3 regions of the Streptomyces cyslabdanicus genome follow, and region 3 is predicted to be linked to each of the others. Evidence: riboswitches for the same ligand, from Rfam matches in the RefSeq annotation. Region 3 holds a riboswitch; each other region holds the start of a gene.

Region 1 (7,711 bases), on a different contig from region 3:
CGTGCTCGACGTGATGGGCGTCGGCGGCGGAGAGAGCACCCACTGGTTCGTGAAGGACCTGCCGCTGCTGATCGCCTTCGGTGTGCTGGCGGCGTACACCTACTCGTCGGGGCTGCGCGCGCCCGCGCTGATCGCGTTCGTGAAGGACACCCTGATCTACCTCGTGATCGCGGTGGCCATCATCTACATCCCGATCAAGCTGGGCGGCTTCTCGGAGGTGTTCGCCAAGGCGGGCCAGAAGTTCACCGAGACGGGGTCGGGCTCTCTGGTGCCGGCGGCGGCCGGCCAGTGGACCTACGCCACGCTGGCCCTGGGCTCCGCGCTCGCGCTGTTCATGTACCCGCACTCGATCACTGCGACGCTGTCCTCGCGCAGCCGGGAGGTGATCCGCCGCAACACCACGATCCTGCCGCTGTACTCGCTGATGCTGGGCCTGCTCGCGCTGCTGGGCTTCATGGCGATCGCGGCGGGCGTGCAGGTGAAGAACGGCCAGCTGGCCATTCCGCAGCTGTTCGAGAACATGTTCCCGGACTGGTTCGCGGGCGTGGCGTTCGCGGCGATCGCCATCGGCGCGCTGGTGCCGGCGGCGATCATGTCGATCGCGGCCGCGAACCTGTTCACCCGCAACATCTACAAGGACTTCCTCCGCCCGCACGCGACACCGAAGGAGGAGACCCGGGTCTCCAAGATCGTGTCGCTCCTGGTGAAGGTGGGCGCGCTGGTGTTCGTGCTGACCATGGACAAGACGGTCGCCATCAACTTCCAGCTGCTCGGCGGGATCTGGATCCTTCAGACCTTCCCGGCCCTGGTCGGCGGCCTGTTCACGCGCTGGTTCCACCGCTGGGCGCTGCTGGCGGGCTGGGCGGTCGGCATGGTCTACGGCACGGTCGCCGCCTACGGGGTCGCCTCGCCGACGCAGAAGCACTTCGGCGGCTCGGCCAAGGAGATCCCGGGCCTCGGCGAGATCGGCTACCTCGGTCTGACGGCGTTCGTGCTCAACGCGGCCGTCGTGGTGGTCCTGACGTTCGTGCTGAGGGCGGTCAGGGCGCCCGAGGGCGTGGACGAGACCCGGCCGGAGGACTACACGGCGGACGCCGGCGACCCGGGCGTCGAGGTGGAGCTCCCGCCGACCACGGCGGCGGCCCCGCAGTAGCACCGGGCACCCCGCGGGCCGCCGGAGAGAAATCCGGCGGCCCGCGGCCGGGCCCGTGCGGCACACTCGGGCCCATGGACTTCGCGATCCGGCCGGTGGAACCCGGCGAGTACGGCACGCTCGGTGAGATCACCGCCCAGGCCTACCTCCAGGACGGGCTGCTGGACTTCGGCGAGAGCGACGGATATCTCGTCGAGCTGCGGGACGTGGCCAAGCGGGCGGCCGCGGCCGAGGTGCTGGTGGCGGTGGCGGTGGCGGACGGGAAGGTGCTCGGCGGCGTGACCTTCGTCCCCGGCGCCGGTCCCATGGCCGACCTCGCCGGCCCCGGGGAAACCGAGATACGGATGCTCGCGGTCGCGCACGCGGCGCGCGGCAGAGGAGTCGGCGAGGCCCTCGTACGGGCCTGTCTGGACCGGGCACGCACCGTGGAGGGCTGTGTCCGCGTGGTGCTGTCCAGCCAGAGCTCCATGCGTACCGCCCACCGCGTCTACGAGCGCCTGGGCTTCGTCCGCACGCCGGGGCGGGACTGGAACCCGCTCCCGGAGCTGGACGACATCGCGCTGCTCACCTACGAGTTGACATTCTGACACGCTCCGGAGTCGACGCGGCACAACATATGGGGGTGCCCGACTCACTCAGCACAAGATGTATGCTCGTGCTCACTGTCGCCGCAGGGGAATCCGGTGCGAATCCGGAACTGTCCCGCAACGGTGTACTCGTGCGCATATGCCCCATGGGCCGCCACGAGCGTCAGTCCGAGGACCTGCCGACAGCGCGCCCGGCCGTCCGGTCCGGGTGCCCTGACGTCCGGGCCTCGCGGAATGGGCTGGTGGGCGCGGCGCCGCGTGCGCTCGTGTGCTGCCCCCTGCCCTGTGCGAGGCTCCGTGCCGAGCGAGGGAGAGCTCCACGTGACCATCGCGCCAGCCGACCCGGTTTCAGTCACAGCCACGGAAACCGACGGTCCAGGTGCCGTACTGCTGCGGACCCTGACCGAGCTGACCGCCGACCTCCCCGACGCCGACCCCGGCCGGGTCGCCGCCGCCGCGCTGCGCGGCCGGTCGGCGCGGGCCGACGAGGCCGAGTTGCGTGAGCTGGCCACGGAGGCGGCCGCCGGGCTCATCTCCGAGGACCCCGCCTACTCGCGGCTGGCGGCCAGGCTGCTGACCCTCACCATCCGCGCCGAGGCCGCCTCCCAGGGCGTCGCCTCCTTCACCGACTCGGTCACCGTGGGCCACCGCGAGGGCCTCGTCGCCGACCGGACCGCGGAGTTCGTACGCGCCCACGCCGACCGCCTGGACGCGCTGATCGACCGGGCCGCCGACGACCGCTTCGGCTACTTCGGCCTGCGCACCCTGCACAGCCGGTACCTGCTGCGGCACCCGATCACCCGCAAGGTGATCGAGACGCCCCAGCACTTCATGCTGCGGGTCGCGGCCGGCCTCGCGCAGGACGACACCGCGCGGTCCGTCGACGAGGTCGAGGCGCTCTACGGGCTGATGAGCCGCCTCGACTACCTGCCCTCCTCCCCCACGCTCTTCAACTCCGGCACGCGCCACCCCCAGATGTCGTCCTGCTACCTCCTCGACTCCCCCAAGGACGAGCTGGACTCCATCTACGAGCGCTACCTCCAGGTCGCCCGGCTGTCCAAGCACGCCGGCGGCATCGGCATCGCCTACTCCCGCATCCGCTCGCGCGGTTCGCTGATCCGCGGCACCAACGGGCACTCCAACGGCATCGTGCCGTTCCTGAAGACCCTGGACGCCTCGGTGGCCGCCGTGAACCAGGGCGGCCGGCGCAAGGGCGCCGCCGCGGTCTACCTGGAAACCTGGCACTCCGACATCGAGGAGTTCCTGGAGCTGCGCGACAACACCGGTGAGGACGCCCGCCGGACGCACAACCTCAACCTCGCGCACTGGGTCCCGGACGAGTTCATGCGCCGGGTGAACGCCGACGGGCAGTGGTCGCTGTTCTCCCCCGCGGACGTGCCGGAGCTGACCGACCTGTGGGGCGAGGAGTTCGACGCCGCGTACCGCGCCGCGGAGGCCCGGGGACTGGCGCGCAAGACCATGCCGGCCCGCGAGCTGTACGGCCGTATGATGCGCACCCTCGCGCAGACCGGCCAGGGCTGGATGACCTTCAAGGACGCCGCCAACCGCACCGCCAACCAGACGGCGCAGCCCGGTCACGTCGTCCACTCCTCCAACCTCTGCACGGAGATCCTGGAGGTCACCGACGACGGTGAGACGGCGGTGTGCAACCTGGGGTCGGTCAACCTGGGCGCGTTCGTGGCCGGCGGGGACATCGACTGGGAGCGGCTGGACGAGACCATCCGCACCGCCGTCACCTTCCTGGACCGCGTGGTCGACATCAACTTCTACCCGACCGAGCAGGCGGGGCGCTCCAACGCCCGCTGGCGGCCGGTGGGCCTGGGCGCCATGGGCCTCCAGGACGTGTTCTTCAAGCTGCGGCTGCCCTTCGACTCCCCTGAGGCCAAGGCCCTGTCCACCCGTATCGCCGAGCGGATCATGCTCGCCGCGTACGAGGCGTCGGCCGACCTCGCCGAGCGCAACGGCCCGCTGCCCGCGTGGGAGAAGACCCGTACGGCCCAGGGTGTGCTGCACCCCGACCACTACGACGTCGAGCTGACCTGGCCGGAGCGCTGGGCGGCCCTGCGCGAGCGGATCGCCGCCGTCGGCATGCGCAACTCGCTGCTGCTCGCCATCGCCCCGACCGCCACCATCGCCTCGATCGCGGGCGTGTACGAGTGCATCGAGCCGCAGGTCTCCAACCTCTTCAAGCGTGAGACGCTCTCCGGGGAGTTCCTGCAGGTCAACTCGTACCTGGTGGACGACCTGAAGGCGCTCGGCGTCTGGGACGCCCGCACCCGCGAGGCACTGCGCGACGCGAACGGCTCGGTGGCCGGCTTCGCCTGGATCCCCGAGGACGTGCGGACGCTGTACCGCACGGCGTGGGAGATCCCGCAGCGCGGTCTGATCGACATGGCCGCGGCGCGCACCGCGTTCCTGGACCAGTCCCAGTCCCTGAACCTGTTCATGGAGACGCCGACCATCGGCAAGCTCTCCTCGATGTACGCCTATGCCTGGAAGCAGGGCCTGAAGACGACGTACTACCTGCGCTCCCGCCCGGCGACCCGTATCGCCCGCGCGGCCCGGGCCCAGACTCCCGCCACCGTCCCTGTCCAGCAGGCGGCGCCGGACGCCGACGCGATCGCCTGCTCCCTTGAGAACCCCGAGTCCTGCGAGGCCTGCCAGTAATGACCAGCGAGACCAAGAACCTGCTCGACCCCGGCTTCGAACTGACGCTCCGTCCGATGCGCTACCCGGACTTCTACGAGCGCTACCGGGACGCCATCAAGAACACCTGGACGGTGGAGGAGGTCGACCTTCACTCGGACGTCGCCGACCTCGCCAAGCTGAGCCCGGCCGAGCAGCACCTGATCGGACGGCTGGTGGCCTTCTTCGCCACCGGTGACTCGATCGTGGCGAACAACCTGGTGCTGACGCTGTACAAGCACATCAACTCCCCCGAGGCGCGGCTGTACCTGTCCCGCCAGCTCTTCGAGGAGGCCGTCCACGTCCAGTTCTACCTGACGCTGCTCGACACCTACCTGCCCGATCCCGAGGACCGCACCGCCGCCTTCGCCGCGGTGGAGAACATCCCCTCGATCCGGGAGAAGGCCGAGTTCTGCTTCAGGTGGATGGACTCGGTGGAGAAGCTGGACCGGCTGGAGACGAAGGCGGACCGCCGGCGCTTCCTGCTCAACCTCATCTGCTTCGCCGCGTGCATCGAGGGCCTGTTCTTCTACGGCGCCTTCGCCTACGTCTACTGGTTCCGCAGCCGCGGCCTGCTGCACGGTCTGGCCACCGGCACCAACTGGGTGTTCCGCGACGAGACGATGCACATGTCCTTCGCCTTCGACGTGGTGGACACCGTGCGCAAGGAGGAGCCCGACCTCTTCGACGACGAGCTCCAGCAGCAGGTCACCGACATGCTGCGGGAGGCCGTCGAGGCCGAGCTCCAGTTCGCGCGCGACCTGTGCGGTGACGGCCTCCCGGGGATGAACACCGACTCGATGCGGCAGTACCTGGAGTGCGTCGCCGACCAGCGCCTGACGCGCCTCGGCTTCGCCCCGGTGTACGGCTCCGAGAACCCCTTCTCCTTCATGGAGCTCCAGGGCGTTCAGGAGCTGACCAACTTCTTCGAGCGGCGCCCGTCGGCGTACCAGGTGGCGGTGGAGGGCACCGTCGACCTCGACGAGGACTTCTGAGCCTCGTCGAGGATCTCCCCGGCCTCCCGGTCCTCCTGGGCCTGACGGATCCGGTGGTCGGCACGTCGGTCGTGGACGATGCCGATCACCGACGGCAGGACCATGAGGACCAGGAGCCCCAGGACGAAGAGCATCGAGATCAGGCCTTGCAGCTGTGTCGTGGTCATGGACACCACTGTGGCGCCGGGTACTCCTCACCGTGAGTGGCAGGACTGCCGTACACCTTCAAAATCCTGCCACCGCGGGGGCACACTGGCCCCATGCTGAAGAACGTGGCCACCGTGCTGCTGGACGGAGTGCACCCCTTCGAGCTCGGCGTGGTCTGCGAGGTGTTCGGACTGGACCGCAGCGACGAGGGGCTGCCGGTGTACGACTTCGCGGTCGTCTCCGCGGAGGGCCCGGCGCTGCGCACCCATGTCCCCGGCCTCACGGTCTCGACGCCGCACGGGCTGGACCGGCTGGAGGAGGCCGACCTGATCACGGTGCCGGCCGCCGACGCCGTCACCTCCCGCGGCTACCCGCCCGAGCTGCTGGCCGCGCTGCGCCGGGCGGTGGACCGGGGCGCGCGGGTGCTCAGCGTCTGCTCGGGCGTCTTCGTGCTGGGCGCCGCCGGCCTGCTGGACGGGCGGCGCTGCGCGGCGCACTGGAGGCACGCGGACGAACTGGCCCGGCGGTTCCCGCGGGCCGTGGTCGAGCCGGACGTGCTGTACGTGGACGCGGACCCGGTGATCACCTCGGCCGGCACCGCGTCCGGCATCGACGCCTGTCTGCACATCGTGCGCAAGGAGCAGGGCCCGGAGGTCGCCAACAGGATCGCCCGGCGGATGGTGGTGCCCCCGCACCGCGACGGCGGGCAGGCCCAGTACGTCGAGCGGCCGCTGCCGAAGTCCTCCTGCGACACGGTGGGCGAGGTGCTGGTCTGGATGGAGGAACACCTGGACCACGAGGTCACCGTCGAGCAGCTCGCCGCCCGCGCCCATATGTCGCCGCGTACCTTCGCCCGCCGCTTCCAGCAGGAGACGGGCACCACTCCCTACCGCTGGCTCCTGCGCCAACGCGTGCTGCTGGCACAGCGGTTGCTGGAGGGGACGGACGAGACCATGGACACGATCGCGGATCGTACGGGGTTCGGGACGGCGGCGGCGCTGCGGCACCAGTTCGTCCGCGCGCTGGGCACCACCCCGAACGCCTACCGGCGCGCGTTCCGGGGCCCGCGGGCCGCCTGAACGCGCGCCGCGCCGCTCATCTCACCCTAGCACCCGCCCCACCCGCACCCGCTTCTGGCGCAGCGTGATGCCGACCCGGGGCGTGCCGTTCGACCCGGGAACCTCCTCGAAGCGGAACCTCGTCGCCACCGCGGCGGTGAACAGACTCAGAAGCGCCATCGAGAAAAGGTCACTTGGGCACTTGCGGTTACCCACACCGAACGGGCTCATGGCGTATTTCGGTACGTCCTTGGCGCGTTCGGGAAGCCAGCGGTCGGGGTCGAACTCCAGATTGTCCGGATACGAGCGCCGATCACGCTGGACGGCGTACGGGCTGTAGATGATGTCCGCCCCGGCCGGAATGCGATAGCCACCGAGTTCGGTTTCGGCCACCGCCCGCCGCGTCAATACCCATACGGCGGGCCGCAAACGCATCGTCTCCACGACGACATTGTTGGTGTGCGTGAGCCCGCGGATGTCGTCGAATCCGACGGGGCGGCCGCCGGTCACTGATTCGACCTCCGCGCGGATCCGGTCGCCGTGTTCCGTGTGTATCGCGAGCACCCGGAGCAGCCACATGATCGTGGCGCCCACCGTTTCACTGCCCGGGGTGAGTATCGCGACCACCTGGTCGTGGATCTCCTGTTCCCCGATGGGCTCGCCATTGTCGTCCTTCGCCGTCAGCAATGCCGTCAGCACATCGTCCGGATTCCGGCCGGACGCCCGGCGCTCGGCGATGATCTCGTCGACGAGGCGGTGCAGATCGGCGAGCGCCCGGTTGAATGCGAGGTTGGCCGGCAGCGGCAGCCGGTACAGCGGCCCGAGCGGCACCACCATCCGCTGGTACATGCCGCGGAAGACGGTGGCCAGCGCGTCGCACAGCCGGTCGGCGCACTCGTCCATGTACGGACCGCGGAGCAGGCAGCGGGCCGCGACGCGCACCGCGATCCGGAAGGCCTCCGAGGCGCAGTCGATCGTCCGACCGGGCTGCCAGCGCTCGGTCAGCGCGTGCGCCTCCTCCTCCATGACCGGCTCGTGGGCGGGGATGGCGTCGAGCCGGAAGGC
Region 2 (7,711 bases), on a different contig from region 3:
GCCCCTGCCCCTGCTGTCCGTACGCCCGCAGCCGCTCCCCCGCCTGCGCCAGTTGCTCCGGCGTCAACAGGGCCGGTGCCAGGCCGGGGACGCTGGACGCCGCCAGCCACACACGGCACATCCACTCCAGCTGGGCCGTGCGGTCGTAGGCCTGGTCGAGGCCGGCTCCGTGGGTGAGGGTGCCGTGGTTGGCGAGCAGGCAGCCGGTGCGGCCGGCGAGGGCGCGCAGCACGTTCCCGGCCAGTTCCTCGGTGCCGTACGTCGCGTACGGGGCGACCCGGACGGGGCCGCCGAGCGCGCCGGCCATGTAGTGGATCAGCGGCAGCTCGGTGACGAGCGTCGAGACGGCGGTCGCGTGCACGGCGTGGGTGTGGACGACGGCGCCCGCGTCGGTGCCGCGGTAGACGGCGAGGTGCATGGGCAGTTCGCTGGTCGGCACCAGGGTGCCGAGCACCTGCCTGCCGTCCAGGTCGACGCCGGTGACGTCGTCGTCCGTGAGCCGGTCGTAGGGGACGCCCGAGGGGGTGACCAGGACGGTGTCGCCGACGCGTACGGACACGTTGCCCGAGGTGCCGACGACCAGCCCGTCCGACACCGTGCGGCGGGCCGCCGCGACCAGCTCCCGCCAGGCGCGCGCCGTGTCCCCGGACACGTCCGCCCCGGCCCCTCGCGCCTTGGCCCGCTCGCCTCGTGCGTCCGCTCGGTCCCGCCGCTGTTCGGTCATGCGCCGATCCTGCCAGGACACCTCCCGCGAGCGGCCGTTCCTGTCCGCCGGAACGCGGGAAGGAACACCGCGATGACCGCCTCAGTTCATCTTCCGTTCACCCGGGTTACCTACGTTCAACGCGCCAATGACGCTCGAACGATTGCCTGGGTAAATGGAAAGCTTCTCGCTGATCCTCGCGATGGTGGTGATCACCGCACTCGCGTTTGATTTCACGAACGGTTTCCACGACACCGCCAACGCGATGGCCACGACCATCTCCACCGGCGCGCTCAAGCCCAAGGTCGCGGTGGCCATGTCCGCCGCGCTGAACCTGGTGGGCGCCTTCCTCTCCGTGGAGGTCGCCAACACGATCTCCAAGGGTCTCGTCGACGAGAGCGGCATCCGTCCCGAGGTCATCTTCGCCGCCCTGGTGGGCGCGATCCTCTGGAATCTGCTGACCTGGCTGGTCGGACTCCCCTCCAGCTCCTCGCACGCCCTCATGGGCGGTCTGATCGGCGCCACCATCGCCTCGGCCGGCTTCAGCGCCGTGCACGGCGGTGTCCTGCTCACCAAGGTCCTCATCCCGGCGGTCGCCGCCCCGGTCGTCGCTGGTCTGGCCGCGCTGGTCGCGACCCGGCTGTCGTACGGCATCGGCAGCAAGTCGCGATCGCACGGCAGGGCGGCCGAGAAGGGCCACCGCGCGGGGCAGATCGCCTCCGCGGGCCTGGTCTCGCTGGCCCACGGCACCAACGACGCGCAGAAGACGATGGGCGTCATCACCCTCGCCCTGGTCACCGGCGGCGCCCTCGCCCCCGGCTCGAACCCTCCCACCTGGGTCATCCTCTCCGCTGGTCTGGCCATCGCGCTCGGCACCTACATCGGCGGCTGGCGCATCATCCGCACCATGGGCAAGGGCCTGACCGACCTCCAGCCGCAGCAGGGCTTCGCCGCCCAGACCAGCGCGGCCACCGCCATCCTGGCCTCCTCCCACCTCGGCTTCTCCCTGTCCACCACGCACGTCGTCTCGGGTTCGGTGATGGGCGCGGGCCTGGGCCGCAAGGGCGGCGTGGTCCGCTGGTCCACCGCGACCCGCATGGCCGTCGCGTGGGCGCTCACCCTGCCCGCCGCGGCTCTGGTCGGGGCCGGCGCGGAGGCCGTGACCCGGCTCGGCGCCTGGGGCACCTGCCTCGTCGCCGTGTTCCTGGTGGCCTCCAGCGCCGCGATCTGGAAGATCTCCCGCCGTGAGGTCGTCGACCACACCAACGTCAACAACACCGGCACCGACGCCGAAACCGAGGAGCCGGCCGGCGTGGTCACCCAGGCCATCGCCGCCGTCATCCCGCCCCCGGCCTCCCCGGTGACCGACGCGCTCACGGCCACGATCCCCGCCCAGCCCTCCGCGCCCGCCACCGACCCCGCGTCCGTCGCGCCCCCGCCGGCCGCCGCCGTCTGAGCCCGCGTCCAGGCAGAAGGAAGAGAACACCATGAAGATCGACTGGGCGGCCCTCGGCTCCGTCTTCGGCGTCAGCCTCGGCGTCACGGTGGGCCTCGTGGCCCTGTTCACCCTCGGCATCGCCGGTCTCTCCCGCCGCGAGCGGGCCGTCGCCCAGGGCGACGGCAGCGGGGTCCTCGCGGTCACCGGCGCCTACGCCTGCTTCGCCGCGTGCGCCGCCGCGGTGGCCTACGGGATCCACCTGATCATGGCGTAGCCGTACTGCCCGGCGCGCCCGGGACCCTGGCGACCGGGTCGGATCCGCGTGACGGGTCCCGCCCGACCCACACGTCACCACGTCACCCGCTCTTGCCGGACCGTCCCCGCGACGGCCCGGGAAGGGCGGGTTTTCCCGTCCGGCCCGCCCCGGGGTGTGGGCCTCATCTCAGTACCCCTGCGCAGGTCAACGGCAGGTTGACGGGTGTTCGCGGTGCGTGGTGGACTGCCGTAGCCACATACGGCGGCAGGAGAGGAAGTCCGGTGCGAATCCGGCGCGGTCCCGCCACTGTGACCGGGGATGAACATCCCCGGGAGTCAGGAACTCTCACCGCCGGTCTCGTCGAACCAGGGCGTGGACACCCTGAGTGAGGACATGTATCGCCATGCGCGGCTGCCGACCGAGGTTCACCAGTAACTCACTGACCGACCGCACGACCGGCTGACCCGATGGGTGCCGATCGCGACTTCGCGTACGGCGCCGCCGCCGGCCTCCTCGGTGACCTGCTCCTCGGCGATCCGCGCCGCGGGCACCCCGTCGCCGTGTTCGGACGGGCCGCGGGTGCCGTGGAACGCGCGCTGTGGCGGGACCACCGCGGCTGGGGCGCCCTGCACACCGCCGTGTGCGTGGGGGGCGTCGTGTCGTCGGCCGCGCTGGCCGCGTCCGCCCTGCGTCCTTCCCGTACCGCGTCCGTCGCGCTGACCGCCGCCGCCACCTGGGCCGTCGTCGGCGGGACCTCCCTCGCCCGGGAGGCGCGGGTGATCGGGCGCGCGCTGGAGGCCGGGGACATCGACGGCGCCCGGGCGCGGCTGCCGCATCTGTGCGGGCGCGACCCGCAGGCGCTGGACGCCGACGGGATCGCCCGCGCCGTGGTCGAGTCCGTCGCCGAGAACACCTCCGACGCGGTGGTGGGCGCGCTGGTGTGGGGCGCCGCCGCCGGTGTGCCGGGGCTCCTCGGCTTCCGCGCGGTCAACACCCTGGACGCCATGGTCGGGCACAAGTCCCCCCGCTACCGCCGCTACGGCTGGGCCTCGGCCCGGCTCGACGACCTCGCCGGTTGGCCGGGGGCGCGGCTCACCGCCGCCCTGGCGGCCGTCGCGGGAGACGACGCGCGCGGTGCCGTACGCGCCTGGCGCGCCGACGCCGGCCAGCACCCGAGCCCCAACGCCGGTCCGGTGGAAGCCTCGTTCGCGGGGGCGCTCGGGGTGCGCCTTGGCGGCACGCTCTCGTACGCCGGGCGCGTGGAGCACCGCCCCGTGCTCAACGGCGCCGGACGCGCCGTCCGGCCGGGTGACATCGAGCGCGCGGTACGGCTCTCCCGCCGTGTGGGCTGGCTCGCGCTCGGCGTGTGCGCGGGCGTACGGCTGCTGAAGAGAGGACGGACGTCATGAGCGGCGGTCTGCTCGTCGCCGGCACCACCTCCGACGCCGGGAAGAGCGTCGTCACGGCCGGCATCTGCCGGTGGCTGGTGCGCCAGGGCGTGAAGGTCGCCCCGTTCAAGGCGCAGAACATGTCCCTCAACTCCTTCGTCACCCGCGAGGGCGCCGAGATCGGGCGGGCGCAGGCCATGCAGGCCCAGGCGTGCCGCGTCGAGCCGACCGCGCTGATGAACCCGGTGCTGCTCAAGCCGGGCGGCGAGCAGAGCAGCCAGGTGGTGCTGCTGGGGAAGCCGGTGGGAGAGATGAGTGCCCGCGGCTACCACGGCGGGCGGCAGCAGAAGCTTCTCGGCACCGTCCTCGACTGCCTCGCCGAGCTGCGGAGCACGTACGACGCGGTGATCTGCGAGGGGGCGGGCAGCCCGGCGGAGATCAACCTGCGCCGCACCGACATCGTCAACATGGGGATCGCGCGCGGCGCGCGGCTGCCCGTGCTCGTCGTCGGCGACATCGACCGCGGCGGGGTGTTCGCCTCCTTCTTCGGCACGCTCGCCCTGCTGTCGCCCGAGGACCAGGAGTTCGTCGCCGGGTTCCTCGTCAACAAGTTCCGCGGCGACGTCTCCCTGCTCGAACCCGGCCTCGACATGCTGCACGGGCTCACCGGACGGCGTACGTACGGCGTGCTGCCGTTCCGGCACGGGCTCGGCATCGACGAGGAAGACGGGCTGAGGGTCTCCCTGCGGGGCGCCGTGCGGGAGTCCACCGTGGCGCCGCCGGTCGGCGAGGACGTGCTGCGGGTCGCCGTCTGCGCCGTGCCGCTGATGTCCAACTTCACCGACGTCGACGCGCTCGCCGCCGAACCGGGCGTCGTCGTGCGGTTCGTGGACCGACCCGAGGAACTGACCGACGCCGACCTCGTCGTCGTACCCGGCACGCGGGGCACGGTCAGGGCGCTGGAGTGGCTGCGGGAGCGCGGGCTCGCGCGCGCCCTCGCGAGAAGGGCGGCGGACGGGCGGCCCGTACTCGGCATCTGCGGCGGCTTCCAGCTCCTCGGCGAGCACGTCGAGGACGACGTCGAGTCGCGGGCCGGACACGTGGACGGCCTCGGACTGCTGCCCGTACGCGTCCGGTTCGCCCGCGAGAAGACCCTCACCCGGCCGCAGGGCGAAGCCCTCGGCGAACGGGTCGAGGGGTACGAGATCCACCACGGGGTCGCCGAAGTCACCGGCGGAAGTCCCTTCTTGGACGGGTGCCGGGTCGGTGCCGTCTGGGGCACCCACTGGCACGGCTCCCTGGAGTCGGACGGCTTCCGCCGGGCCTTCCTGCGCGAGGTGGCGGCCGCCGCCGGCCGGCGTTTCGTGCCGGCGCCCGACACCTCGTTCGCCGCACTGCGCGAGGAGCAGCTCGACCGGCTCGGCGACCTGATCGAACAGCACGCGGACACGGACGCGCTGTGGCGGCTCATCGAGTCCGGCGCGCCGCAAGGACTGCCTTTCATTCCACCGGGAGCGCCCGCATGAGCACAGTGTTGTTGTTGTCGACCGCCGACACCGATCTGCTCGCCGCCCGAGCCTCGGCGGCCTCCTACCGGATCGGCAACCCGACCCGCGTGGACGTCGGCGAGGAGCTTCCGGCGCTGCTCGACGGCGCGGACATCGCCGTCGTACGGCTGCTCGGCGGCAAGCGCGCCTGGGAGGACGGGCTCGCCGCGCTGAGGGCCTCCGGCGTCCCGACGGTGCTGCTGGGCGGAGAGGCCGTACCGGACGCCGAGCTGATGGCCGAGTCGTCGGTGCCGGCCGGAGTCGTGGCGGAGGCGCTGAAGTACCTCGTCGAGGGCGGCCCGGAGAACCTCGCGGAACTCGCCCGGTTCCTGTCCGACACGGTGCTGCTGACCGGTGAGGGCTTCGAGGAGCCGCAGCGGATGCCGGAGTACGGCGTCCACGGCGAACGCGCCTTCGTGGAAGGCCGCCCGACCGTCGGCGTGCTCTTCTACCGCGCCCACGAACTCAGCGGCAACACCGCGTTCGTGGACACCCTGTGCGACGCGATCGAGGCGCACGGCGCCAACGCCCTTCCCGTCTACTGCGGTTCGCTGCGCGGCGCGGACGCCGGACTGTACGAGATCCTCGGACGCGCCGACGCCCTGGTCGCCACCGTCCTCGCGGCCGGGGGCACCCACGCCTCGCAGGCGTCGGCGGGCGGAGACGAGGAGGCCTGGGACATCGGGGCGCTCGCGGACCTGAACATCCCGGTGTTGCAAGGGCTCTGCCTGACCTCCTCGCGCGCCGCGTGGGACGAGTCCGACGCCGCGCTGTCCCCCATGGACGCGGCCATGCAGGTCGCCATCCCGGAGTTCGACGGGCGGCTGATCACCGTCCCGTTCTCCTTCAAGGAGCAGGGCCCGGACGACGTGCCGGTGTACGCGGCCGACCCCGAGCGGGCCGCCCGGGTCGCCGGGATCGCCGTACGGCACGCGCGGCTCGGACACAAGCCGAACGCCGAGAAGAAGCTCGGGCTGGTCTTCACCGCCTATCCGACCAAGCACTCCCGGGTCGGCAACGCCGTCGGCCTCGACACCCCCGCCTCGGCGGTGCGGGTGCTCGACGCGCTCCGGGACGCCGGATACTCCCTCACGGAATACCCGGACAACGGCGACGAGTTGATCCACCGGCTCATCGAGGCCGGCGGCCACGACGTCGAGTGGCTGACCGAGGACCAGCTGGCCGCCGCGCCCGCACGGGTGCCGCTCGCGGACTACCGGGCGTGGTTCGACACCCTGGACCCCGAACTGCGAAACGCCATGCTGGAGACCTGGGGCGAACCGCCGGGCAGCCTGTACGTCGACGGCGACGACATCGTCCTCGCCTCCCTCCAGTTCGGGAACGTCGTGGTGATGATCCAGCCGCCGCGCGGCTTCGGCGAGAACCCGATCGCGATCTACCACGACCCCGACATGCCGCCGTCGCACCACTACATGGCGGCCTACCGCTGGCTGGAGAACTCTTTCGGCGCCGACGCCGTCGTCCACATGGGCAAGCACGGCACGATGGAGTGGCTGCCGGGCAAGGGCCTGGGGCTGAGCGGCGGGTGCGCCCCGGACGCGGTCCTCGGCGACCTGCCGCTGATCTACCCCTTCATCGTCAACGACCCCGGAGAGGGAACCCAGGCCAAGCGGCGCGGGCACGCCACGGTCGTCGACCACCTCGTCCCGCCGATGGCGCGCGCGGACACCTACGGCGACCTGGCCAAGCTGGAGCAGCTCCTCGACGAGTACGCGCTGGTCTCCGATCTGGACCCGGTCAAGGCACCGGCCGTACGGGCGCAGATCTGGACCCTGGTCAAGGCAGCCGAGCTCCACCACGACCTGCATGTGGACGAGCAGCCGGACGACGGCGACTTCGACGAGTTCGTGATGCATATCGACGGCTATCTCTGCGAGATCAAGGACGTGCAGATCAGGGACGGTCTGCACATCCTGGGCGGCGGACCGGTCGGCGAGCCGCGCGTGAACCTGGTGCTGGCCGTGCTGCGCGCCTCCCAGGTGTGGGGCGGGCAGGCGAACGCGCTGCCGGGGCTGCGGGCCTGTCTCGCGGAGCACTTCGGCCTGGTGGAGAAGGAGTTGCTGGCCGAGCCGGGCGCCGCGGTGAAGGTGCCGGTGGAGCTGACGGACCTGGTGGAGGGCCCCTCGCGCACGGCGGCGGACGCCATCGACCTGCTGGAGCAGCTGTGCCGGCGGATCGCCGAGGGCATGGAGGAGCGCGGCTGGGCGGCCGACGCGGGTCCCGCGCTCGTACGGGACGTGCTGGGCACCGAACTCCCGGACGCCACGGCCGTGCTGGAGTTCGCCTGCACCGAGGTCGTACCGCGACTGGCCCGTACGACGGACGAGATCGGGCACATCCTGCGGGCACTGGACGGCG
Region 3 (7,711 bases):
TGCCGCGAGCCGTCCGGTCGATCATGTGCGGAGCCGCAGGGCCGGCGCGGCGGCGGCCCGCCGTACCGAGGTGGACGTAACGCGCTCCGGGGTGCCCTGGTGCCGCTGCTGGGCTGGACCGGCCGGTTCAGGCTACGAGCAGGCGCAGGCCGAGTTCTGCCGTGTCGAGAGCGACGAGGTCGCGGTTGCGCTCGGCCCACCGGCCTGAGGAGAGGTCGTCGCGGAGCCTGTTGACCGCCCGCTGCTCGGCCTCCGGCCCGACTCTGGTCCATACGGACACCGCGCGGCGCACATGGTCGTCCAGGTATGCCTCGGGCCGGCGCCAGTAGGCCTCGAAGAAGCCGTCAGCGCAGTCCCACGGGATGAGCAACGGCTCCGCGCGGCCCCCGATCGCGCGGGTCAGGTCGGCCAGTGAAGGCCAGTCGGCGAGCAGGTCGGCGAATTCGGGCAGGTAGTCGCGAGTCAGCCAGAACCGCTCACCCCAGCCGGTGGCACTCGCGTCGTACGTGAACACCACCACCCGGCGGGCCACGCGCCGCATCTCGCACAGCCCCGCGACAGGGTCCGCCCAGTGATGAACGGTGCTGACCGCCATCGCGGCGTCGAAGGACTGGTCCTCGAACGGAAGGCTTTCCGCGCTGGCGGCCACGCACGGCGCCGCGCCCGCGGGACGCTGCGCCCGCATGACCGCCGACGGTTCCACCGCGATCACGTCACGGTCGGGGGGCTCGTAGGAGCCGGTGCCGGCCCCGACGTTCAGTACCGTCCGCGCGTCCCCGAGCGCGTCCCAGATCCTCGCGGCGATCCGCGGCTCGGTACGCCGCGTCGCCGGGTACGCGGACCCGATGACTTCGTACAACTGCGCGCCGAACACTTTCAGTTGTTCCTCCGGTGGCGTCCTGATCCCCATGGCCCGTGCCTCCAGTTCCGTGTCGATGGCCGCCACCATGGCGGCAGCGTGGTCGCGCTGTTCCAGCAGCAGGCCGCGCAGCCGGTGCAGGTGCGCGACCGCGTCGGTGGCCGGGTCGTCGACCAGATCCGCGATCTCGCGCAGTCCGAAGCCCAGCCGCCGGTAGGCGAGCACCCCCCGCAGTCGCTCCACGTCGCCCGCCGAGTAGGCCCGGTACCCGGCCGAGGTCCGCGCGGACGGCTGCACGAGGCCGATCTCGTCGTAGTGATGCAGCGTGCGGACGGTCACGTCGGCCAACTCGGCCACACGTCCCACGGTCAGGTGCTCTTCCACGCCACCGACCATGCGGCCTGACGCCACGTGAGGGTCAAGCGCTTCGCTGCCGGTACCGCGCGCTGCGCATGGCGGTGCTCCCTACGGGACACTCTCGCGGCTGCGCCACCAGCGGCTTGGTAGCGTATGACTGCCGTGGTGTACGGGAAACCGGTCGGAAGCCGGTGCGGCCCTCGCCACTGTAGCCGCGGAGTTCCGCGGCCCTCGCTGACGGCTCCCGGAGCGGTCAGGGCCACTGGGTGGATCGGGAACGAGCCACCTGGGAAGGTCGGCCTCGGAGCGTTGACGCGGAAGCCAGGAGACCGGTCACGGCGCGACATGTTCCACGAGGGTTTTGGAGAGCATCGTGCCCAGCGGTCCCCTGCGTCCGTTTCGATCCGTACGTTCCCTACGCGCCGTACGTTCCCTACGCGCCGTACGTTCCCTGCGCGCCGCGCGTTTCACACGCCCCGCGCCTTCCCTACGCCCCGGCCTCGCCGCTGCCGCGCTCCTGCTCGTCGGTGCGCTCGGCGCCTGTACGGGTGCGCCCGCGGCCGACAAGCCCGCCGCGGCGGCCGGGAGCAGCCGCCCGGCGCCGGTGAGCGTGAGCAGGTGTGGCGTCACCACGACCGTCGCGGCACCGCCGAGCCGGCTGGTCACCCTCAACCAGGGTGCCACCGAAGTGGCGTTGGCCCTCGGCCTGCAGTCGCAGATGGCCGGAACGGCGTTCCTCGACGACGCGGTCCCGGCGAAGTGGAAGGCGGCCTACGACGCCGTCCCGGTGCTGTCCAAGGAGTACCCGACCAAGGAGAAGCTCCTCGCGGCGCGTCCGGACTTCCTCTACGCCTCCTACGCCAGCGCGTTCAGCGACAAGGTGGCGGGCACGCGGGCGGATCTGGGCTCCAAGGGCATCGAGTCCTACCTGTCGCCGTTCGGCTGCGCCGACAGCAAGCAGGTGCCGCCAGTGTCCTTCCAGGCGGTGTGGGACGAAGTGGGCGACATCGCCGAGGTGTTCGGTGTCGCACCGCGCGCCGCCGCTCTCCGGAAGGAGCAGAAGCAGCAGCTTGCCGACCTCAGGGCCAAGGCGGCGGGCAAGGGCCTGAACGTGCTCTGGTACGACTCGAACACCAAGGCCCCGTTCGTCGGCGCCGGCCACGGCGGACCCCAGCTCGTGCTCGACGCCGTCGGCGCCCACAACGTCTTCGGCACGCTGCCCGGTGGCTGGAAGACCGTGAGCTGGGAGAAGGTGGCCGCGGCGGACCCGGACGTCATCGTGTTCGCGGACGCCGGTTGGGACAGCGCACAGTCCAGGATCGACTACCTGGAGAACGACCCGGTGCTCAGCAAGCTCACCGCCGTCCGGCACCGGGCCTTCGTGGTCGTGCCGTTCTCCGAGACGACGCCCGGCGTGCGCCTCGCCGACGGTGCCGCCCTGGTCTCGGCCGGCCTGAGCAAGCTGCACCCGCGTTCATGACGGTGGAGGATCGTCCCGCCGCACGGCCCGCGGGAGCGGGTCGCGCGGCGGCGGGCCTGACCGTTGCCGTGGTCCTGCTGCTGGTCACCGTCCTGCTCGGCCTCGCCGTGGGTTCGGTCCACGAGCCGCCGCACGTCGTGGCCGGCGTCGTGCTGCGCCGGCTCGGCCTCGGCGGCTCCCCCGTCACGCTGCTGGACGACCAGATCGTCTGGCAGCTGCGACTGCCCCGGGTTCTGGGAGCCGCCGCGGCAGGCGCCGGGCTCGCGGTCTGCGGCGCGGTGCTGCAGACCCTGACGGGGAACGACCTGGCCGACCCCTACCTGCTCGGGATCTCCAACGGCGCCGCCGTCGGCGCGGTCACCGTGATCGTCCTCGGCGTCGGAGCCTCCGGCGCCACGGCGGTCGGCGCGCTCCCGGCGGCCGCCTTCGCCGGCGCCCTGCTCGCCGTCGTCGTCGTGCTGGCGCTGGCCGCCGCGCGCACCCGGTCCCTGCCGGCCGCGCGGACCGTGCTGGCCGGCATCGCGGTGGGGCAGATGTGCGGCGCGTACACCTCGTTCGTCGTGCTCGTTCTCGGCGACCGCAACGCCGCCCGCGGTGTCATGGAGTGGACGCTGGGCTCGGTGGCCGGGGTGCGGTGGGGCACGGCCGTCTTCCTGACCGCGGTGGCGGTCGTCGGCACGCTGGTCATGGTCGCGGCCGCCCGGGACCTGGACGCGTTCGCGTTCGGCGAGACCGCGGCCCGCTCCTTCGGCGTCCACGTCGAACGCACCCGCTGGGCCCTGGTCGCCACGGCCGCGCTGGTGACCGCGTGCCTGGTCGCCCACACCGGTGTCATCGGGTTCGTCGGCCTGGTCGTGCCGCACGTCGTCCGCCTGGTCTGCGGCCCGCGCCACGCCCTGCTGCTGCCCCTGTCCGCACTCGTCGGGGCGTCCCTGCTGGTGGGCAGTGACATCGTGGCGCGCTCGGTGCTCCCGGACCAGGAGATCCCCGTCGGCGTCGTCACCGCCGGGCTGGGCGCGCCGTTCTTCGCGTGGCTGCTGTGGCGCCGGGCAGGCGGCAGGTCCGCCTCGGGAGGTCAGCCGTGATCGCTGCGAACCCGTTGGGGCTGCGCGCCGAGGGCGTCGGCGTGCGCGTCGACGGCGCCACGCTGCTGACGGACGTGACGCTCGCCTTCGCCCCCGGCAGGACGACCGGCCTGCTCGGGCCGAACGGGGCCGGCAAGACGACGTTGCTGCGGGCGCTGGCCGGGCTGCGCCGGCCGCGGACGGGCCGGGTCCTCCTCGACGGCGGCGACCTGTACGCCCTGCCGGCCCGCCGGCGCGCGCGGCGGGTGGCCTTCATGGAACAGCAGGCCGATACCGCACTGCCGCTGACGGCCCGTCAGGTCGTCGACCTGGGGCGCACGCCGCACCGCGGGCGGTGGCCCGTCGTGGCGGGCGCGGCGGCCGACCACGAGCGGTCGGTGCTCGCCGAGGCCGTCGCCGCCACCGACGTCGGCGATCTGCTCGACAGGACCTGGTCGTCCCTGTCCGGCGGCGAGCGCCAGCGGGTCCAGCTCGCGCGGGCCCTGGCCCAGGAACCCGGGGTGCTCCTGCTGGACGAGCCCACCAACCACCTGGACCTGCGCTACCAGCTCGGTTTCCTCGAAACCGTGCGTGGGCTCGGTATCACCACCGTCGCGGCCCTGCACGACCTCGAACTCGCCGCCGCCTACTGCGACGACGTCGCCGTGCTGCTCGACGGCCGCCTGGTGGCCCACGGACCCGCCTCCGAGGTGCTCACCTCGGCCACGATCGCGCGCGCCTACGGAGTCGACGCGACCGTGGAGCGGCACCCGCGGCACGACAGGCCGCACATCCGGTGGAACGGACTGCTTCCCGAGGGGCCCGCGTCATGAGCCAGAACCGTACGAGCGCCCCCTCAACGGCCCCCGACGCGGGCCGTGCCACGGTCCTGGTCGGCATGTCCCTCGCAGAGGCCAACCGCCGGGCCGAACTGGACGGAGCCGCCGTGCCGTTGGGTGCCACGACGGCGTTCCTGCAGCAGGGCGAGCCGTCCCTGTCAGCCGAGTTGACCAGGCTGGCCGACGCGGGCGCCGAGACCGTCGTCCTGATCGGGGTCCGCCTCGGGGCCTCGGGTCCGGGCCACTCCTGGCTGCGGCGGATCGCGGCGTACTGGTGGCGGGAGCGCGCCGGCCACCGCCCCGGGCTGCTCGTCGCCACCCGGCTCGCCGACTCCGCGGACGCCGTGGCCGCGGCCGCGGCGTCCGTCAGGCCGATCACCGGCGGGGAGCCCGGTCTCACCTCTCCCGCGTGGGAGGAGGTCACCGGCCATCGGCACCAGGTCATGGTGTGCCGCGGGCCGCGCTGCACGGCCAAGGGCGCGGACGACAGCGTGCGCGCGCTGGTGGGGCGGTTGGCGGAACACGGGCTCGGCGACGACGACGTCCTCGTGGTGCAGACGGGGTGCCAGTTCCCCTGCAACCAGGCGCCGGTGGTCAGCGTGCAGCCCGACGACGTCTGGTACGGGCACGTGGACCCGGCGGCGGCCGCCACGATCGTGGCCGACCACCTCGTCGACGGCCGGCCGGTAGCGGCGCACCGGCTTCCGCGGCGCCGGAGGGACCGGACAGGCCGCGAGGAAGACTGATCACGGCCACCGCGGCGCCAACGCAGTCCGCCCGGGCCGGTCCGTGACGGACCGGCCCGGGCGGCGTTCCCTCCCCGGCCGTCCCCTGACGGGGAGGGAGAGTCCCCTCTCCTGCGCATCCGCGAGCGGAGAGGGGAGGCGAGGGGCCGTCAGCTGCCGGCCGCGGCCTTCTCGGTGGCCTCCTGGTCGCCTTGGGCCGCTCCGGGCTCTCCGGAGGTGTCGGCGGGGGCCGGTGCCTCGAAGCCGCGCAGCGGCACCTGGCGGATGAGCACGGCGATCAGCAGGCCCGCGGCGGCCACCACCGCGCCCCAGGTGAAGACGGAGCTGACGCCGTCGGTGACGGCCTGCTGGAACACCTGGCGGGCCGCCGCGGGCAGGCTCTTGAGGATCTCCGGCGTCATCTGCGACACCGAGGCCGAGCCGCCGGAGCCGGCCGCCATGCCTCCGTGGGAGGCGACGGAGTCGGTGAGGGTGGAGGCGTAGATCGAGCCCAGCAGGGAGACGCCCAGGGAGCCGCCCATGTTGCGCAGGAAGGTGGCGGCGCCGGTGGCGGCGCCCATGTCCTTGAGCGGGGCGTTGTTCTGGGCGATCAGCATGGTGGTCTGCATCAGGCAGCCCATGCCGGCGCCGAGGACGACCATGTACAGCGAGGTGACGGTGCGGGAGGTGCCGGTGTCCATCGAGGCGAACAGGCCCAGTCCGACGGCCATCAGGACCGTGCCGACGATGGGCCAGACGCGGTAGCGGCCGGTGCGGCTGATCATCTGGCCGCCGGCCAGCGAGGTCACCATCGAGGCGAGCATCATCGGCATCAGCAGCAGGCCGCTGTTGGTGGCGGAGGAGCCCTGGACGAACTGCTGGAACTGCGGCAGGAAGGTCACTCCGCCGAAGAGGGCGAAGCCGACGATGAAGCTCAGCGCCCCGGCCAGGGAGAAGTCACGGTTGCCGAAGACCGACAGCGGCATGATCGGCTCGGCGGCGCGGCGTTCGACGAACACGAAGGCGACGAAGGCCAGCACGGTCAGCACCGCCAGGCCGATGATCACCGCCGAGGACCAGTCGTACTCGTTGCCGCCCCAGCTGGTGATCAGGACCAGCGCAGTGATCCAGACGGAGAGCAGGGCCGTTCCGGTCCAGTCGATGCGCACCCGGCCGGTGCCGCGCGGCAGCTTGGCCAGGGTGAACCAGCACACCAGCAGGGCGACGACGCCCAGCGGCAGGTTGACGTAGAAGGCCCAGCGCCAGCTGAGGTGGTCGGTGATGAAACCGCCGGCCAGCGGTCCGCCGATCATGGCGACCGGCATCACGGTCATCATCACGCCCTGGTACTTGCCGCGCTCACGCGGCGGCACGACCTCGGCCACCACCGCCATGACGCCCACCATCAGGCCGCCGGCGCCGAGGCCCTGGAGGGCACGGAAGCCGACCAGCTCGCCCATGTTCTGCGACATGCCGCACAGCGCCGAGCCGACCAGGAAGATCACGATGGAGGCCAGGAAGGTGATCCGGCGGCCGAGCAGGTCGCCGAGCTTGCCCCAGATCGGGGTGGCGACGGTGGAGGCCAGGATGTAGCCGGTGGTCACCCAGGCCAGGTGGTTGAGCCCGCCCAGGTCGCCCACGATCGTGGGGAGGGCGGGGGCCACGATCATGTTGTCGAGCATGGCTAGCAGCAGCGCGATGACCAGGCCGCTCATCGTCACCATGATCTCGCGGTGGGTGAAGCGGGGCGGTGACCCCTGGTCGGGGTTGGCTGCGGTCGACGCCATTGGTGGTGCCTTTCGTGGGAACGGATTTCTGGCGGGTGGCGGACCAGCACGTGGCACACCCGCCCGGCAGCGCCTACTTGGAGGGGCGGTGCGGGGGGAGCCTGCTTCGACATCACGGCGTCACAGCTTCACCTACCGGCCGTCAAGTAAATTACTTGCCGGACGGTAAGCTTGCAAGCGAGACCCCCCGGCGGCGAAGATCGGCCGGACGCGGCACGGACGGAAGAAGGCGGATGGCGATGGCGGGCGCGGGACACCGGCGAGGCAGCGACACCAAGGCCGAGATCCGCAAGGTGGCCCTGGAACTGTTCGCCGCGCAGGGCTACGAGGCCACCTCCCTCCGAGAGATCGCCGAGCGCCTTGGCATCACCAAGGCGGCCCTGTACTACCACTTCAAGGGCAAGGAAGACATCGTCCGCTCACTGTTCGCCGAGCACCTGGCGGACCTGGACGAACTCGTCGAATGGGCCCGTACGCAGCCTCCCGGCCCACGACTGCGCGCGCAGACCATCGACCGGATGATCGACCTGGTCTCCCAGCAGGGCCTGCAGGCGGTGCGGTTCGCCTTCGCCAACCAGCACGTCGTCAAGGAACTGCATC

The links. A riboswitch is a leader RNA that binds a small molecule or an ion and turns the genes downstream of it on or off. The one in region 3 is predicted to bind cobalamin.
Region 1: another riboswitch for cobalamin. It lies ahead of ACTYVM_RS14745 (ribonucleoside-diphosphate reductase subunit alpha); the one in region 3 lies ahead of ACTYVM_RS02870 (ABC transporter substrate-binding protein).
Region 2: another riboswitch for cobalamin. It lies ahead of ACTYVM_RS00285 (cobalamin biosynthesis protein); the one in region 3 lies ahead of ACTYVM_RS02870 (ABC transporter substrate-binding protein).

Annotation. Positions count from the first base shown of each region.
Region 1 is NZ_JBQRUW010000022.1:153,266-160,976, forward strand. Features, by position in the region: gene mctP (monocarboxylate uptake permease MctP) at 1-1,153, shown strand, start outside; gene ACTYVM_RS14740 (GNAT family N-acetyltransferase) at 1,228-1,740, shown strand; cobalamin riboswitch at 1,803-1,938, shown strand; gene ACTYVM_RS14745 (ribonucleoside-diphosphate reductase subunit alpha) at 2,062-4,428, shown strand; gene ACTYVM_RS14750 (ribonucleotide-diphosphate reductase subunit beta) at 4,428-5,441, shown strand; gene ACTYVM_RS14755 (hypothetical protein) at 5,354-5,608, opposite strand; gene ACTYVM_RS14760 (helix-turn-helix domain-containing protein) at 5,702-6,667, shown strand; gene ACTYVM_RS14765 (bifunctional albaflavenone monooxygenase/terpene synthase) at 6,689-7,711, opposite strand, start outside.
Region 2 is NZ_JBQRUW010000001.1:50,413-58,123, forward strand. Features, by position in the region: gene ACTYVM_RS00270 (class II aldolase/adducin family protein) at 1-724, opposite strand, end outside; gene ACTYVM_RS00275 (inorganic phosphate transporter) at 879-2,159, shown strand; gene ACTYVM_RS00280 (hypothetical protein) at 2,191-2,415, shown strand; cobalamin riboswitch at 2,620-2,761, shown strand; gene ACTYVM_RS00285 (cobalamin biosynthesis protein) at 2,865-3,806, shown strand; gene ACTYVM_RS00290 (cobyric acid synthase) at 3,803-5,311, shown strand; gene cobN (cobaltochelatase subunit CobN) at 5,308-7,711, shown strand, end outside.
Region 3 is NZ_JBQRUW010000003.1:138,627-146,337, reverse strand. Features, by position in the region: gene ACTYVM_RS02875 (MerR family transcriptional regulator) at 128-1,255, opposite strand; cobalamin riboswitch at 1,363-1,568, shown strand; gene ACTYVM_RS02870 (ABC transporter substrate-binding protein) at 1,827-2,696, shown strand; gene ACTYVM_RS02865 (FecCD family ABC transporter permease) at 2,693-3,781, shown strand; gene ACTYVM_RS02860 (ABC transporter ATP-binding protein) at 3,778-4,593, shown strand; gene ACTYVM_RS02855 ((2Fe-2S) ferredoxin domain-containing protein) at 4,590-5,345, shown strand; gene ACTYVM_RS02850 (MDR family MFS transporter) at 5,495-7,111, opposite strand; gene ACTYVM_RS02845 (TetR/AcrR family transcriptional regulator) at 7,351-7,711, shown strand, end outside.